Regions from separate parts of the Burkholderia humptydooensis genome, predicted to be linked through region 1. Evidence: predicted binding sites of a transcription regulator. Region 1 holds the regulator's gene; each other region holds the start of a gene.
The links. Region 1 encodes LexA, which represses DNA repair genes until DNA is damaged. Its sites were predicted from a motif close to ACTGTATNNNNATACAGT; they were not measured.

Region 1 (5,085 bases):
GAAATCGACGCCCTTGCGCAGCGCCTCGAAGAACACTGCGGCGAGCGGCACGACGAGAAAGAGCGCGAGGAACGCGAGCGCCGCGCCCGTGAGCAGCCAGCGCACCGCGCGCGGCTCGCTGACGGGATCGAGGCGGCGCGCTCGCGCTGGCGCGCCGGCGGCGCGGCGGGAGTCGAGGCTTGCGTCGCGGCCGGCATCGGCGCGCGCGGCGGCCGCGCGGGATCGAACGGTATCGTGGCTCATTGCGCGCCTCCGAGTGCCGTCGCCGCGTGCGCCGCCGGCGCCGGGCCGCTCGCGCCGCGGCTCGTGCGGCGCTGCAGATACCACTGCAGCGTGTTGATGAGGAGCAGCATCACGAACGACACGACGAGCATCACGACGGCGAGCGCGGTCGCGCCTGCGTAGTCGTACTGCTCGAGCTTCGTGATGATGAGGAGCGACGTGATTTCCGACTTCATCGGCACGTTGCCGGCGATGAAGATCACCGAGCCGTATTCGCCGAGCGCGCGCGCGAACGCGAGCGCGAAGCCCGTCAGCAGCGCGGGCGTCACGGCGGGCAGCACGACGCGGCGGAACGTGAGCCAGCGCGGCGCGCCGAGGCACGCGGCCGCCTCCTCCTGCTCGCGCTCGAAGTCCTCGAGCACGGGCTGCACGGTGCGCACGACGAACGGCAGGCCGATGAACGTCAGCGCGACGAGCACGCCGAGCGGCGTGAACGCGATCTTGACGCCGAGCGGCGCGAGGTGGCCGCCGATCCAGCCGTTCTGCGCGTAGACGGCCGCGAGCGAGATGCCCGCGACCGACGTCGGCAGCGCGAACGGCAAATCGACGATCGCGTCGACGAGCCGCTTGAGCGGAAACGTGTAGCGCACCAGCACCCACGCGACGAGAAAGCCGAACACCGCGTTGACGAGCGCGCCGCCCAGCGCGGCCGCGAACGTCAGCCGGTACGACGCGAGCACGCGCGGCGACGTCGTCGCGGCGACGAACTGGTCCCACGTGAGCGTGGCCGTCTTCAGAAAGGTGGCGGCGAGCGGAATCAGCACCACGAGGCTCAGGTAGGCCAGCGTGATGCCGAGCGTCACGCCGAATCCGGGCAGCGCGCTCGGCTTGCGGAAGGTGAACGTCGTCATGCGGAATGCTCTTCCAGGGTGATGCACATGGGTCCAACGGCTCGGCGGACGCGCTGCAACGCGCGTCCGCCGGCCCGATATCGTGTTGTCGCGAAACGGCGCGCCCGTGCGGCGCGCCGCCCGCCCTCGCTCATTGCGGCTTGTAGATCGAATCGAACACGCCGCCGTCGGCGAAATGCGTCTTCTGCGCGTGGGTCCAGCCGCCGAACGTGTCGTCGACCGTGTACAGCTTCAGCTTCGGGAACTGCTTCGTGAGCGCCGCCGGCACGTCCTTCGAGCGCGGCCGGTAGTAGTTGCGCGCGGCAATCTCCTGCCCTTCCTTGCTGTACAGGAAATTCAGGTACGCGTCGGCGAGCTTGCGCGTGCCCTTCTTGTCGACGACCTTGTCGACGACCGCCACGGGCGGCTCCGCGAGAATGCTCGCGGACGGCACGACGATCTCGAACTTGTCGGCGCCGAATTCCTTGATCGACAGGAACGCCTCGTTCTCCCACGCGATCAGCACGTCGCCGATGCCGCGCTGCACGAAGCTCGTCGTCGCGCCGCGCGCGCCCGAATCGAGCACGCCCGCATTCTTGTACAGCTTCGTGACGAAATCCTTCGCCGTCTGCGCGCTGCCGCCCGGCTTGTGCTGCGCGTACGCCCACGCGGCGAGGTAGTTCCAGCGCGCGCCGCCCGAGGTCTTCGGGTTCGGCGTGACGATCGACACGCCCGGCTTCACGAGGTCGTCCCAGTCCTTGATCCCCTTCGGATTGCCCTTGCGCACGAGAAACACGATCGTCGACGTGTATGGCGACGCGTTGTCCGGCAGGCGCTTCTGCCAGTCCTTGTCGATGAGGCCCTTGTTCGCGAGCGCGTCGATGTCATACGCGAGCGCGAGCGTGACCACGTCGGCCTGCAGGCCGTCGAGCACCGAGCGCGCCTGCGCGCCCGAGCCGCCGTGCGACTGCTTGAAGTTCACCGTCTCGCCCGTCTTCGCCTTCCACGCCTTGCCGAACGCCTGATTGACGTCCTGGTAGAGCTCGCGCGTCGGGTCGTACGAGACGTTCAGGAACGTCGTTTCCGCGAGCGCCGGCGTGAGCGCGCCAAGCGCCGCCGCCGCGCCGAGCGCGAATGATGCGATGAGACGGCGCGCGCCGCCTGCCAGCCCCGTGTTGCGCTTGACCATCCGTTGTTCTCCAAATGCGTGGGTCGTTCGTTGCGGTTTGTTTGCGATGCCGGGCCAGTCTAACGAACAGGTTTCATCATTAAAAATAATCGTTCCTCATTTTTTAATACTCAAAAGTGGTAAGGGGCGCCCAATCGACGACTATCGCGTCCGAAGCGCCGCTTCGACGCAGCCGGATCGCGGCGGAATCGCCGCGATAGCGCCGAACTTCAAGTAACGCTTGAATTTCCCGCGATACTGTATAAAAATACAGCTCACTGTCTATCCATACAGTCATGCCATGATCAAACTCACCGCCCGCCAGCAGCAAGTGTTCGACTTGATTCGTCGCGCGATCGAGCGCTCGGGCTTTCCTCCGACGCGCGCGGAAATCGCCGCCGAGCTGGGCTTCAGCTCGCCGAACGCGGCCGAGGAGCACTTGCGGGCGCTCGCGCGCAAGGGCGTGATCGAACTGGCGGCGGGCGCGTCGCGCGGCATCCGCCTGCTCGGCATCGACGATGCGCCGCATCAGCTAACGCTGCCGCACGCGGCGCTGATGCAGTTGTCGCTGCCGCTCGTCGGCCGTGTCGCGGCGGGCAGCCCGATCCTCGCGCAGGAACACATCTCGCAGCACTACGCTTGCGATCCCGCGCTCTTCTCGAGCAAGCCGGATTACCTGCTGAAGGTGCGCGGCCTGTCGATGCGCGACGCCGGCATCCTCGACGGCGATCTGCTCGCCGTGCAGAAGCGCACCGAGGCGAAGGACGGCCAGATCATCGTCGCGCGGCTCGGCGACGACGTCACGGTCAAGCGCCTGAAGCGCCGGCCGGGCGGCATCGAGCTGATCGCCGAGAACCCCGACTACGAGAACATCTTCGTGAAGGCCGGCAGCGCGGAATTCGCGCTCGAAGGCATCGCCGTCGGGCTGATCCGCCCGGGCGAGTTCTGACCGCCTTTCGGCCAGCCGCGGCCCCGCCCGTCTATCCGCCATTCGACTGGATCTGGAGAACCTCATGGAACGCCTCGCCCGCCTGCTGCCCTTCCGCCAATTCGGCCGTCTGCGCCATCTGCGCGGTCGCACGCCGTGCGCGCCGCTCGTCGCCGCTCATTCGCGCGACAATGCGAACGCCCAGCCGTCGCTGCTGCCGTCCGCGCTCCCGGCGTTCGCACGTGTGTCGCTGAACGGCTCGCTCCATCATGCGGAGCCCGCGCGGCGTGCGCCGGTTCGCGTCTATCACGGGCCGTCGCGATTCATCATGGTCGGCACGGTCGACGCGATCTGCCGAATGATCGATCGATGCATCGCCGAGGAACGTTCGCTGACGCAGCAAGGTCTGTAACGGACCAGGGCCCGTTCGTTTCGTCGGGGGAGACCGCTTGAATTCCACTGCACGCCTGCGAGGGCGTTTCCTGAAGCCGGCGTCGGTCGTCGTGGCGCTGATCGTCGCCGCTGCCGCGGTGGTGTATGCGTACGCGTCGCCTTATCTCGCGCTCAGGCAGATGAGGCAGGCAATCGACGCGCGCGACGCGCAGGCGATCAGCGCCTATGTCGATTTCCCCGCGCTGCGGATCAGCCTGAAGCAGCAACTGACCGATGAATTGATGCGGCGCATCGACGCGCAAAAGCGCGACAACCCGCTCGCGATCATCGGCGCGATGATCGGCTCGGCGCTCGTTGGCCCGCTGGTCGACGCCTATGCGACGCCTGAAGGCGTCGCCGCGCTGATGAGCGGCCTGCCGCCGCGCGCGCGGCCCGGACAACGGCCGCCCGAGTTGAATCGGCCCGGCGATCAAGCGGCCAGCCAGGCCGTGACGGCCTCAGCCGGCGCAGGCGCGCCGCCGGGCAGCGCAGGCAACGCCGACGCGGCGCGCAGCCCGTCTCCTGCGGCAAGCGGCGCGGCGGCGCAAACCGCATCGGCGCCCGCGCCCGATATGCCGGCCGCCGCGTCGGGCTCGCCGTCCGGCCCATCGCCGCAAACAAGCGCCGGCTATCGAAGCTTCGACGAATTCGTCGTCACGTATCGCCGCGACGACGGCAGCGCGCGTTATGCTGCGGTCTTTCGTCGCAGCGGGGTCTTGGGCTGGAAATTGTCGGCAGTCGATTTACACGACGATTGAATCCGACTCGGGGCGCGAGCGTGTCGGCCGCGCGCGATCTGACGGCGACTTGCGCCGCGCATCAAAGCAAACCGCTACAAACCGCCGCGCGAAGCAAACGGCCACGCGGCAAACCGCCGGGATACCCGCCCGCGGGCCCTTCACTGAGAACGGGCCGGAACCGGCGCGGGCCGTTTACCCGATCGAGCCAATCCCGAGCGTCAGCGGCCAAGAAGAACCGCCAACGCCGGCCCCGACCGCTCGGCCGCCCCCTCGATCCGTCAATTCCTGTTCGCCCACCGCCGCGCCGGCGGCTCGTCAGTGTCCGGTCGTCGCGGCCGCGTCCTTCGCGCTTTCCGCTTTCTGCTCGGCAGGCGACGAACACGCCACCAGAATGCTGCACGACACGCGGTCGAGCAGTTGCGTACTGCCGGAGCCCATCCACCACCGCGACAAGCCGCTGCGGCAACGATGGCCGACCACGACGAGATCGACGTTCAGCTTCGTCGCGAGATTCGCGATCTCGTCGATCGGATAACCGAACGCGAAATGCCCCTGCGCGTGCACGCCACGCTCGGTCAGCCAGTCGACGCCCTCTTGCAGGATCTCCCGCGCGGTTTCCTCGAAGCGGCTGCACGCGACGTCGGTCAGCAGGCCGGCGCTTTGCGCAATGCTCGAGCGCATGTCGACGACCGACAGCAGGTGCGT
Region 2 (5,085 bases), on a different replicon from region 1:
AGGGTGCTCGCGGGCGGCGTGCTCGTCGGCATCGGCACGCGCTATGCAGGCGGCTGCACGAGCGGACACGGCGTTTGCGGCATCTCGCGCGGAGCGCTGCGCTCGATCGTCGCCACCGCGGTGTTCATGGCCGCGGGCATTGCGACGGTGTTCGCGCTGCGTCACGCGTTCATATAGGTGACATGAGCGTGTTGTTTGCATTCCTGTCGGGCTTGCTGTTCGGCGCCGGGTTGCTGCTGTCCGGGATGGCGAATCCTGCGAAGGTGCAGGGCTTTCTCGATCTCGCCGGCAATTGGGACCCGTCGCTCGCATTCGTGATGGCCGGCGCGATCGCGGTCGGCTCGGCCGCATTCGCGTTCGCCAGGCGGCGCAAGCGTTCGTTGCTCGGGCTGCCGATGCAGATTCCGCCGCGCGGGGCCGTCACGCTCAGGCTCGTCGCGGGCAGCGCGGCGTTCGGCGTCGGCTGGGGGCTCGTCGGCTTTTGTCCGGGGCCGGCCGTCGTGTCGCTCGGCCTCGGTGGCGCGAAAGCATTCGGTTTCGTCGCGGCGATGCTGATCGGGATGGCGGCGTTCGAATGGATCGAGCGTTTCAGGGCGAAGCGTTGAGCCGTTGAGCGCAGCGGCCAGCGGCCTGACGCGCGGGCGACGCCGCCGCGTTCAGTGCCCTGCGTCTCGTTGCGATCGACACGTCGCCGACCGCAATATGGCCGACGCGTGCCGAAGAGGCGGGGCGATCGATGACGGAAGTCGAGGCGCGGCTTCGTGCATCCGGCACGCAGGCGGTGTTCGGCGCGTTGACCGCCGATGGTGAATTGATCGGCATCGCTGGCGTGCGCAGGGAAGCGCTCGCGCAAATCAACCATAAGGCGACGCTTTGGGGCGTGTTCGTTGCGCCCGCGCATCGCGGCAACGGGCTCGCGCGGCGTCTGGCCGATATCGCGTTGATGCATGCATCGCGCGATTGGGGCGTCGCTCAGGTCAATCTATGCGTGAACGCGGAGAACGAACCCGCGAAGGCGCTGTATGCGTCGCTCGGATTCGAGACGTTCGGCGTCGAGCGGCGTGCGATGCGTGTCGGCGATCGATTTTATGACGAGCAGCACATGGTCAGGGTGCTTCGTTGACCGCGGTGCGCTTGATGGCCGGGATGTAGCGGCCGCATGGGCTGTCGTGTTGCGGTCGCACGTCGACCGTTCCGCGCTCGCGCCGATCATGCGAATCGGCCTGAGTCCGGCCTGAGCCGAATATCGGGCGATGAGCGGCTTGCGCCCGCACGAAGCACGCGGGCCGCATCTTTGCTTGTTTCGCGGCGGCGGCCTGTTCATCGAATGAATTTCCGCTGGCTAGCGCGCCCGGTCGCGGCGCGGCGTCACCGGGCGGTTGCTTGCGTCTGTTGCATGTGCTGCTGCGCCGCCTCGTTTTCCTGCTCCCATTCGTACCAATCGTCGCCGAGCAATTCGATCGGGTGTTGAGTTCGGTCGGAGCCGTTGCCGCATGACAGCGCGTCGACTGAACAATATTGGTCGCATCCCCAGCAATTGCGTTCGGGGTGTTTCGGATGCAGCGGGAATTTCTTCGCCATGCCGGGGTGCCTCGCAAAATGCGTTGGAGGGTGTCGCGGCGAGCGATGTCAGACGGCGCCTCGTAGGCGGGGTAGAAGGCTGGGAAAGGCGCGACGCGCGCACGGCTTCGTGCGTGGTGAACTGACAGGTATTTCCTGTCGCCGCGACCAGCACATTTTGTCGATCGGGCGACACGCGTTCCTTGATGTCGCGCATGGAATCACAAGGTGCGACGCCGCGCCGCGTGGCGTCGCACCCGGCGGCGGCGCCGGCCGTCTTCGTTCGGCCGCGTTCGCGTCGATCGAACGGCCGGACACGACGCCTGCTGCTTACCGGCTTGCCGCATGTGTGGCGAGGTGCTGCCGGATCAGCGTCAGGTAGCGGTCGCCCACCGTGTGATCGACTTCGGCGCGCCGCGCCGGATAGCGCAGCGAGATCGGCGGCCAGACACCCAGGTAACGGCAGACCGCCGACAAGTAAGGCTTGCGGACGCGCCCCATGTGCCGCGCCGCGCGCTCCACGCGCTCGTCGCCGACCTGGTTGCGCAGCCAGGCGAGGATTTGACGATCGGTATCGTTGACGATGCGAATCAGGTGCTCCATCGGACACCTCACTGGTTAAAAATACAGTGCTGTTAATTTATCCAGTATTTTGCCGGTGCGCAACTACATTAAATAGGGTGCGAATTAGGGCGCAAAGGGCGTCGGCAATCGGAAAGGCGCGTCGCGCGGCGCGAGGCCTACGCGGCGGGGAAGTGCGCGGAGAGGCCGGGCGGAAAGAATCGCCCGGTCGGGCGAGGCGGGTTCGGTCAGTCGCGCCGTATCCGATGCCAATTCAAATGGATATGACAGGCCGGGGAGGTGCTGCGACGAACGAATCTCGCGGGCTGCGTCAATCGTCTGACGCAGATCCGCTCGTCGGCAACTGAACATCGGCGCGGCTGCGAGCGAGGCGTGACGAACGCGAAGCGGCGCGATTTCCGCGAGCGATCATTCGAGGCCAATCACCCGTGAACGTCAGACGGACAGGCGCAGCGACGCCAGTTTTGCGCGCACTTTCGCCGCAGCGATGCGCATGGCCTTGCCGGGGCCGCGGCATCGCCATGCGGGCGTCGCCGGCCGTTCGAGCCGTTCGGCGACGATGAAGCACATCACGGCGATCGTCGCCGGCACGTGCGCGTGTCCGGCCAGCAGCGGGAGCAGCATCAGCGCCCAGCAATTTCCTGCGCACGACACGCCGCTCGCCAGGCCGAAGCGCAGCGCGTCGCGATCGGCGGCCACGCCGAACGCCGCCAACGGCGGCCGGCGGTGGCAGACGTTCAGGAACCCCTGCTTGGCGGGCGAAGCCTGCCAAAGCAGCGCGAGCGCAAGCCCGGCGCCCGTTCGCGCGACGGGGCCAGGCATGACCCAGGTGAAGGCGATCGCGACGATCTGCAAGCCGATCCACGCGGCGAGCCAGACGGCCGCATAACCTGCGACGAAGAGGAGCGCCGCCCGCATCCGGCGTCGCGCGAAACTGCGCTCCAGCACGTGCCGAAGCGGCGCTGCGGCGAGCGGCGCCATCATTGCCGCAACCATCATCACGGAGTCCGAAGCGAATTTCGACGGCGAGTTCGACAGATACGCCAGACGGAGCCACGTCGCGAGCGGCACGCGCCAGTCACCTGCGATCGAGCAGAGCGCGGGCGGCGTCAGGCCGCCCGCGCCGACGATCAACGCGGACCACGCGATCAGGCTGACCGACACGAGCGCGACGAGCGGCGCGTCGAGCCGTCGCCCGGCGTGTTTCATCGTCGCCCCCCGCGTCAGGCGCTTTGCCGATACACGCTGATGCGGCCGATGCTCACCTTCGATTCCTCCGCCACCGGCGTCACCGCGATGAGCCGCACATCGAGCTGGGACTGTGGCAGCGCGCCGGCGAGATGCAGCGCATCGATCACGTGTGAAATCTCAAGCACGAACGTCACGCCGTCGCCCGCGTGCCCGTCCTCGGCCACCGTCGCCTTGCTCACGCCGAAGAGCGCGATGCAGCCGGCCAGATGGTCGGGATACTTCGCGGGGTCCTCGCCTTCCGGAACGTTGACGTAGACGTTGAGGACCGTGGCGTCGTCGAGACCGCGGACATTCTCGAGATTCAGGAAGACCCGGTCGGGCGTGGACGACGTCGCGGCGGCGGTCGCCTTCAGATTGGCGGTGAGCTTGCGGTGCACGTCGGCGTCGAGCTTGACGGACGATCGCGCCTCCAAGCCTCGCACCGGCAGGTTCTGGTCGCTTGCGCCGAACAGCTCGACGGTCCTGGGATCGGTCACGGCAAAGTCCTCCTTCGGCGTTTCGGCCGTCGCCCGCGCGCGCAGGCGAGTCAGGCGCGCAGCCGTCGGCGGCGTTTTGGTCGGCGCCGATACGTCGTCGTAAGCATAGCCGAGCTTCGAGAGATCGCTCATCTCTCCCGGCGTGTAGGTCCGGTTTTCTCCGTGCGGCATCGGCATCCTGAAAGGCCGCTCGCCGATGGCCGCCGGACCTTTCAGCCAATTCACCGCGGTCGGATCGACGTGCGTCGGAGGATTTCTTCGCCAGACTTCCCACAGCCGGTCGATGTTCGCGTGATGGAGCCAGAAGATCGGATCGAGGCCCGCGATGTCCGGGTGCGACATCAATCCGGGCAGGCCCGTCGCCCGATTTCTCCCGCCGACGATGCCATGCACCGCGTCGTGCGGCTGCGTCTCGATGCCGCCGTGGACCCGGCCGCTGTGGCTGAAGCCCGTGTCCACCCCGCCGAATCCGGTGCTGCCTCCGCTTGCCACGCCTTCGAAATCGGGATCGCCGAGCGCGTTCATGTTGATCCACTTGGTCGGCACGTAGACCTCGCCGTTGTTGTACGGGCCGTAGCGCTGCTTCACGTACAGCGGATTGTCGCCTTTCCCGTCCGGCCAGTCGGGCGATGCGAAGGCCTTGGGCAGGAGATCCTGGCCCGGCTTGAAATAATTCCAATAGGGCAGCGCCCAGTTCTTGGGCCCGCGCAGCTTCAGGACCTCGTCGCGCACGACGGCCTCCAATGCGAGCAGGTAGCCGCGGTGCCACGGCAGGAAGTACCAACTGCCGTGCTGGCATTGCTTCCAGTAGGCCTGAATGTCGGCCGTGCTCGGCATCTTGTCGTGCGCGTTCAGGTAGCCGACGCGGCGCCACAGGTCCTGCTGGAATCCATGAATGGCCGCGTAGAAACGCCAACTGTTCCGGTCGTCGAGGGCGCGCGATTGCATCGCCTTGACGCCGCGTGCGTACCAGAGGATCGGTTCGGCCCAGTCGGCGCCCAGGTCCCAGACGTTTTGACGTAAGTAAGTCATGCTGATTTCCCCTTTTTTATTGGCGTGCAGCATGCCGCGATCGGATTGGTCGAATCCGATCGTCCGTACGATCAACAATCAATTGAAATTGATGAAGTGTTATCCGCTGGAAAGGAGGGTCAAGTTAATTGTTGATCGTTGTTCAAGCAGCGATTCGGCTCGCATGGAAAGCGCCAGTCTTTAT
Region 3 (5,085 bases), 1.0 Mb from region 1:
GTCCGCTGTGCAGGCCTTATCCGCTGTTGCCACCATGTACTTCATCGCACGACCTGCATGTGAACGCCTTGCACATACTGGGGGATGCCATTGTCGCGAAAGACACACGTTACCCGAACTGCGGTGCCGTCCAGGACCTGAGTCTGGGTGACAGGCTTGTTTGCGTCGCACACGTAGGAGACGAGTTCCCCGATGAAGTCAGCCGAGGCGGGCGTAATCTCCAACGTTGCACCTGGGGCGCACGAATGGTATTGGCCTTGGGTGTTCACACCACCGAAAACCAGCAGACCGTCGTAGCCGCTCGGATGGCGGATGAAGCATTGATTCGATGCTCCTACCGCCTTCGGCGTCGGGAGCGTCGTCGGCTTTTGGACAGCGGCGGTTTTAGTTGTGGTGGTGGCTGCTGGCTTATTGACGATACCAGGCGTGACAGCGCATCCCGCAATCAAAACTGCCGCAGTGGCCGCAAGCGTTAATCTCTTCATCCACTTCGTCTTGTTTGTTTTAAGGAGTCTTGCTGGTGGCCTTTAAAGTCGGCGACCTACCACCCCTGCAAGTTGCTGGCACATCCCCTCTGCGGTGCCTTTCAAGATGGCCGCGAGCATCCGGGCGAGTGAGACGTCCTGATATGTGTCTGCTGAACTAAGAGGTACTGATTCGCGCGCCGGCAGACCACAAAGACGCCGTAGTTTCCGACGTAGCCATGCGCTGCGAGCAGCGCGACAGAACTGCCGCTCTGCAGAGTCCGGCGTGTCTGAGAGAACAGATACCTCTCGACCATCAACAAACCCGCACACTTCGAAACCGTTGGGACGCTGCGAGCGCCAAGCGGTATAACCCCAGGAGAAGATTTCGGATGCCATGACGATGTGGTCTACCGCAAGTCTTTGAGCATTTCGTCGGTTACGTCTCTGTAGGTGCTAATGTGATTGACTTGGCACCAAGCAGTCCAAGTGTAGTCACCTTCCTCAAGGTCGGCACCTGGAGGGCCATTGAGTACGTACCTGCGACCGGAGCAGGTTACACCGACACGATTGCGCATGTCGCATTCAACGATTGCAGAGCTCACGCGCCCCGTTCCTCGGTCGGGGCGGAAGCCAACAAAGTGCCGCTCGCCGATATCGGTCTCGAGAATTCGCCATGCCTGCAACACGATTTCCGGAATGTCGGCTACGGGTCGCGACTGCCATATCGTCACAAGAGCTCCCGACAGGCCTCAAGCTTCGTTGAGCTGACGGCGCTGGCGCTGCTGGACAGCGTCATGGACCGACCGCAACTTGTCCGCAAGCTCCTTCTGAATGCGAGGCTCACCGAGACCGAGCCGGGGAATCGGGCAAACGAGATGGCGTTCAAAACATTCGGGCCAACAATTATTGTCGTCATCCAAAGCGACCCAGGACTTGACGTCATTTGCATTCACATATCGCATGATTTGGTCAAACCGGCTGAGCTCGGCCCACTCTGTCTTGTCAGTACGGAACTCGTATATCGTCCCAACGACTCGCTGCTGCAGAGCTGCGGGCAAATACAGTGTTGCCCGAATCATTCCGAACTTAGCCACCCAGGACGTGCTGAGAACAATCTGCACCTGGGGGTACGGCTCAAGCAGTTCTGCGAGCAAGTTGGCGTGCTCGAATAGCTGCGGGCCGTCTCTGCGCATGACCGGTACCCCGTCGACGAGGTAGACATCGTGGGGATGCAGGCAACCGTCGTAATCCAGGAAAAGAACTGAACGCATGGCCGTCTTGGTTGGAATTGAAAAGGATGGAGCAGTGCGTCCGCTGGGCCCGGGTCTTTGTAGCTGCCAGCAGCGCCAATTCACAATATACTGTGCATTGTAAAGCCGCAAAGCGTCTTGCACAATATATTGTGTAGATTGTTGCGCTAAGTGCCGGGACACTTCCCCGATTGTCTGACGTCGGGGGATAGATGGACCGTATCGCCGCCTTTGGGGAGGCCGTTCGGAAAGTCCGGCTTGCCAAGGGCTTTACACAAGAAGCGCTCGCTGAAAAAGCGAACCTGCATCGGAACTTCGTCTCTTTGATTGAACGCGGACAGAGCAAAATCGCCCTTGACTCACTGTTTGCCCTAGCCGACGCGCTTGACATCGCCGCGTCGGAACTACTGAGACTTGCTGAAGTTGCTGCACGAGGGTAGTCCGCTATGTCGCCTAGTGTTTGAGAGAGTGTGTGCGTGGGGGGGACCCGGCGGCTAGTTCTTAAAAGAGGGATAGTTGGGTTTTCTCCTGGACTTGATGAAACAGGTCGGTGCGAAGTTGCCGTCGGTGGGTGTTGAGGGCGAGCCGGCGACAAGCCATCGAAAAGCGCTTCTGAATGAGCTCTGCCAGGATGCCGGTGCCACGCATCCGCTGACCGAACGTCGAGTCGTTAAGGTTACCGTCGCGCACTTGTTCAATCAGGCTCAGCACGTGTCGCTGCTTGTCCGGGTAATGCACCGCCAGCCACTCGACGAAGAGGTCTCGAACCTCTAGTGGAAGGCGCAGCATTACATACCCAGCCGCTTCTGCCCCGGCGTCTGCTGCCTTTTCGAGAATTCGTTCAATTTCGAAGTCGTTCAGCGCAGGTATCACGGGAGCGACCATAACGCCAGTCGGTATTCCCGCATCCGCAAGGATTTTTATCGCTTCAAGTCTCTTGAACGGGGCGTTGGCTCGGGGTTCCATCTTTCTCGCGAGCGCCCCATCCAGCGTGGTGACGGAGACGAACACGCGAGCCAGACCCTTTTGGGACATTCGTGCGAGGACGTCGGCGTCGCGGGTCACCAAGGCAGATTTGGTGGTAATCGCCACGGGGTGGTCATGCTCCTCCAGAATTTCCAGAATCCCCCTTGTTATCTTCAGCTCGCGCTCAATCGGCTGATATGGGTCGGTGTTTGTTCCCAGTGCGATGACTGACGGCTTGTATCCGACCCGAGACAGTTCACGCCGAAGTCGCTCCCCGGCGTTGGTCTTGGCAAATAGCTTCGTTTCGAAGTCGAGGCCTGCCGACAACCCAAGATAGGTGTGCGTCGGGCGAGCAAAGCAGTACGAACACCCGTGTTCGCAGCCCCTGTAGGGGTTGATTGATTGGTCGAACGGTATGTCAGGGGATTGATTCCGAGAAATGATTCTCCGCGCTGTCTCCTCGGTAGTTATTGTGCGCCAGCCGGTCTTGGTCTCCTGGGCAGCGTCTGCAGCTCCTCGTTCATCATCAGGCGAACGCTCCCAGTCATCGAACCTCGACGTTCGGTTCGTTGCCGCACCTCTGCCCCTGACGAAGTCAATCTGTTGGGTTTTCACAACAATCACTCTGCCATCGTATTACTGTATATATGTACAGTAATTTTCTGCGCGTAGCAACCTCGTATAGCTTTGCGGCTGTACTGAACAAGGTGCGTGACGTATAAGACTTGGCTGCATTTACTGCTTCGCGCGGCCGACGCACAGCTATCTCGGGCTGTCGCCGGGGCTCGATTTCGAGAGCCGGATCTACGCGAAGGTGAACGCCGCGGAGTTGCTCGAGCGCGAACTCGCGAAGCCGCGCTACGTGCCCGAGCCGATCGCGCTCGGCGTGAATACCGACGCGTATCAGCCGGTCGAGCGCGAACTGCGGATCACGCGGCAGGTGATCCAGGTGATGCATGACCACGGTCAGCCGTTTGCCGCGATCACGAAGTCGCCGCTGATCGAGCGCGATCTCGATTTGCTCGCGCCGATGGCCGAGCGCCGGCAGGTGATGGCGGCCGTCACGATCACGACGCTCGATCCCGAACTCGCGCGTGCGCTCGAGCCGCGTGCGGCGACGCCCGCGCGCCGGCTTCGAACGATCCGTGCGCTGCGCGACGCCGGGGTGCCGGTCGGCGTGAGCGTCGCGCCGATGATTCCGTTCGTCACCGAACCGGATCTCGAACGCGTGCTCGAGGCGTGCGCGGACGCGGGGGCGACGCACGCGAGCTATATCGTGCTGCGGCTGCCGTGGGAAGTCGCGCCGCTTTTCACTGAATGGCTCGCCGCACATTTCCCTGATCGCGCGGAGCGGGTGATGGCGCGTGTGCGGGACATGCGCGGCGGCAAGGATTACGACGCGGATTTCAGCCGCCGGATGAAGGGCGAAGGGATGTGGGCCGATCTGCTCAAGCAGCGCTTCCGGATGGCGGTCAAGCGCTGCGGGCTGAACGAACGCGCGCGAGGGATTCTCGATTTTTCGCAGTTTTGCGCGCAGCGCTCGAAACTGCCGCGGTCGCTCGCGCGGCCGCGCACGGCGGCGCAAGCGGAAGGCCACTCGGAAGATCAGTCGCAGCTCAGCCTGTTCTGAGCGACGTGGGCGATGCGTCGTGTCGCGCCGGCAGAGCCGGCGGATGCGTCATTGCGAAATTTGCCTGGCGGCCTCGACCTGTGATTCGAAGTACGTCTGGAACGCGAGCGCGAGCCCGGTCATCAGCAGGAATGCGCCGATCAGCAGCGAAAAGATGACGACGAACACGACACCCCAGCCGGAGCGGCTTTGGCGGCCCGTCGCGGCATTGAATTGCGCGTCCCACTTGTCGTCGGCGCGCAGTCCGTAGACGAGCGCCGCGAGAAACGCGGCGAGCAGCGATATCGCGCCGGGCGCGGCGAGCCACCAGCCAAGCGCGGCGGCCCGCCCCGATGCCGCGAGCAGCAGGAAGCCGGGAATGCCGACGATCGTCGCGAGCAGGTGTGCCCAGCCTGCGAGGTCCTTCCAGCCGTACAGATAGAAGCGGTGCGCGCCGAGCGAGCCGAGCAGGAAAGCGAGCAGTGCGGTGAGCGTCTTCGAGCGGAAGCGGGGCGGCGTGGACGTGCTGCTGGACATGTCGGGAGGCAATGGGTCTTCTTCGTGGACGCCCGGGTGAGGCCCGGGAGCGGCGGGGTCGGCTCGCATTCTACGATGTTGGGCGCGGTGCGGTCACGCTACGGTTGTGTCAATGCGTCGCATCGTAGGTGATCCGGTAGATCGCGCCCGCGTAGTCGTCGCTGATGATGAGCGAGCCGTCCGGCAGCGGCAGCACGTCGGCGGGGCGCCCCCAGACGCTTTCGTCGGGCCGCAGCCACCCCTGGACGAACGCTTC

Region 2: the regulator LexA is predicted to act here: its motif matches at 2,174-2,191, upstream of AQ610_RS24050 (CppA family protein).
Region 3: the regulator LexA is predicted to act here: its motif matches at 3,322-3,339, upstream of AQ610_RS05760 (PA0069 family radical SAM protein).

Annotation. Positions count from the first base shown of each region.
Region 1 covers NZ_CP013380.1:2,293,310-2,298,394, forward strand. The annotation lists gene cysW (sulfate ABC transporter permease subunit CysW) at 1-243, opposite strand, end outside; gene cysT (sulfate ABC transporter permease subunit CysT) at 240-1,133, opposite strand; gene AQ610_RS10310 (sulfate ABC transporter substrate-binding protein) at 1,264-2,301, opposite strand; gene AQ610_RS38100 (hypothetical protein) at 2,405-2,578, opposite strand; gene lexA (transcriptional repressor LexA) at 2,582-3,229, shown strand; gene AQ610_RS10320 (hypothetical protein) at 3,294-3,620, shown strand; gene AQ610_RS10325 (DUF2939 domain-containing protein) at 3,658-4,398, shown strand; gene AQ610_RS10330 (universal stress protein) at 4,696-5,085, opposite strand, start outside.
Region 2 covers NZ_CP013382.1:1,131,783-1,136,867, forward strand. The annotation lists gene AQ610_RS24030 (YeeE/YedE family protein) at 1-177, shown strand, start outside; gene AQ610_RS24035 (DUF6691 family protein) at 183-605, shown strand; gene AQ610_RS24040 (GNAT family N-acetyltransferase) at 665-1,123, shown strand; gene AQ610_RS24045 (DUF3079 domain-containing protein) at 1,369-1,581, opposite strand; gene AQ610_RS24050 (CppA family protein) at 1,891-2,163, opposite strand; gene AQ610_RS24055 (copper chaperone) at 2,578-3,351, opposite strand; gene AQ610_RS24060 (tyrosinase family protein) at 3,366-4,934, opposite strand.
Region 3 covers NZ_CP013380.1:1,250,892-1,255,976, forward strand. The annotation lists gene AQ610_RS35820 (hypothetical protein) at 42-485, opposite strand; gene AQ610_RS05755 (HAD domain-containing protein) at 1,217-1,738, opposite strand; gene AQ610_RS32750 (helix-turn-helix domain-containing protein) at 1,930-2,157, shown strand; gene AQ610_RS05760 (PA0069 family radical SAM protein) at 2,219-3,298, opposite strand; partial or broken gene AQ610_RS05765 (PA0069 family radical SAM protein) at 3,411-4,313, shown strand; gene AQ610_RS05770 (NINE protein) at 4,362-4,829, opposite strand; gene AQ610_RS05775 (PQQ-dependent sugar dehydrogenase) at 4,939-5,085, opposite strand, start outside.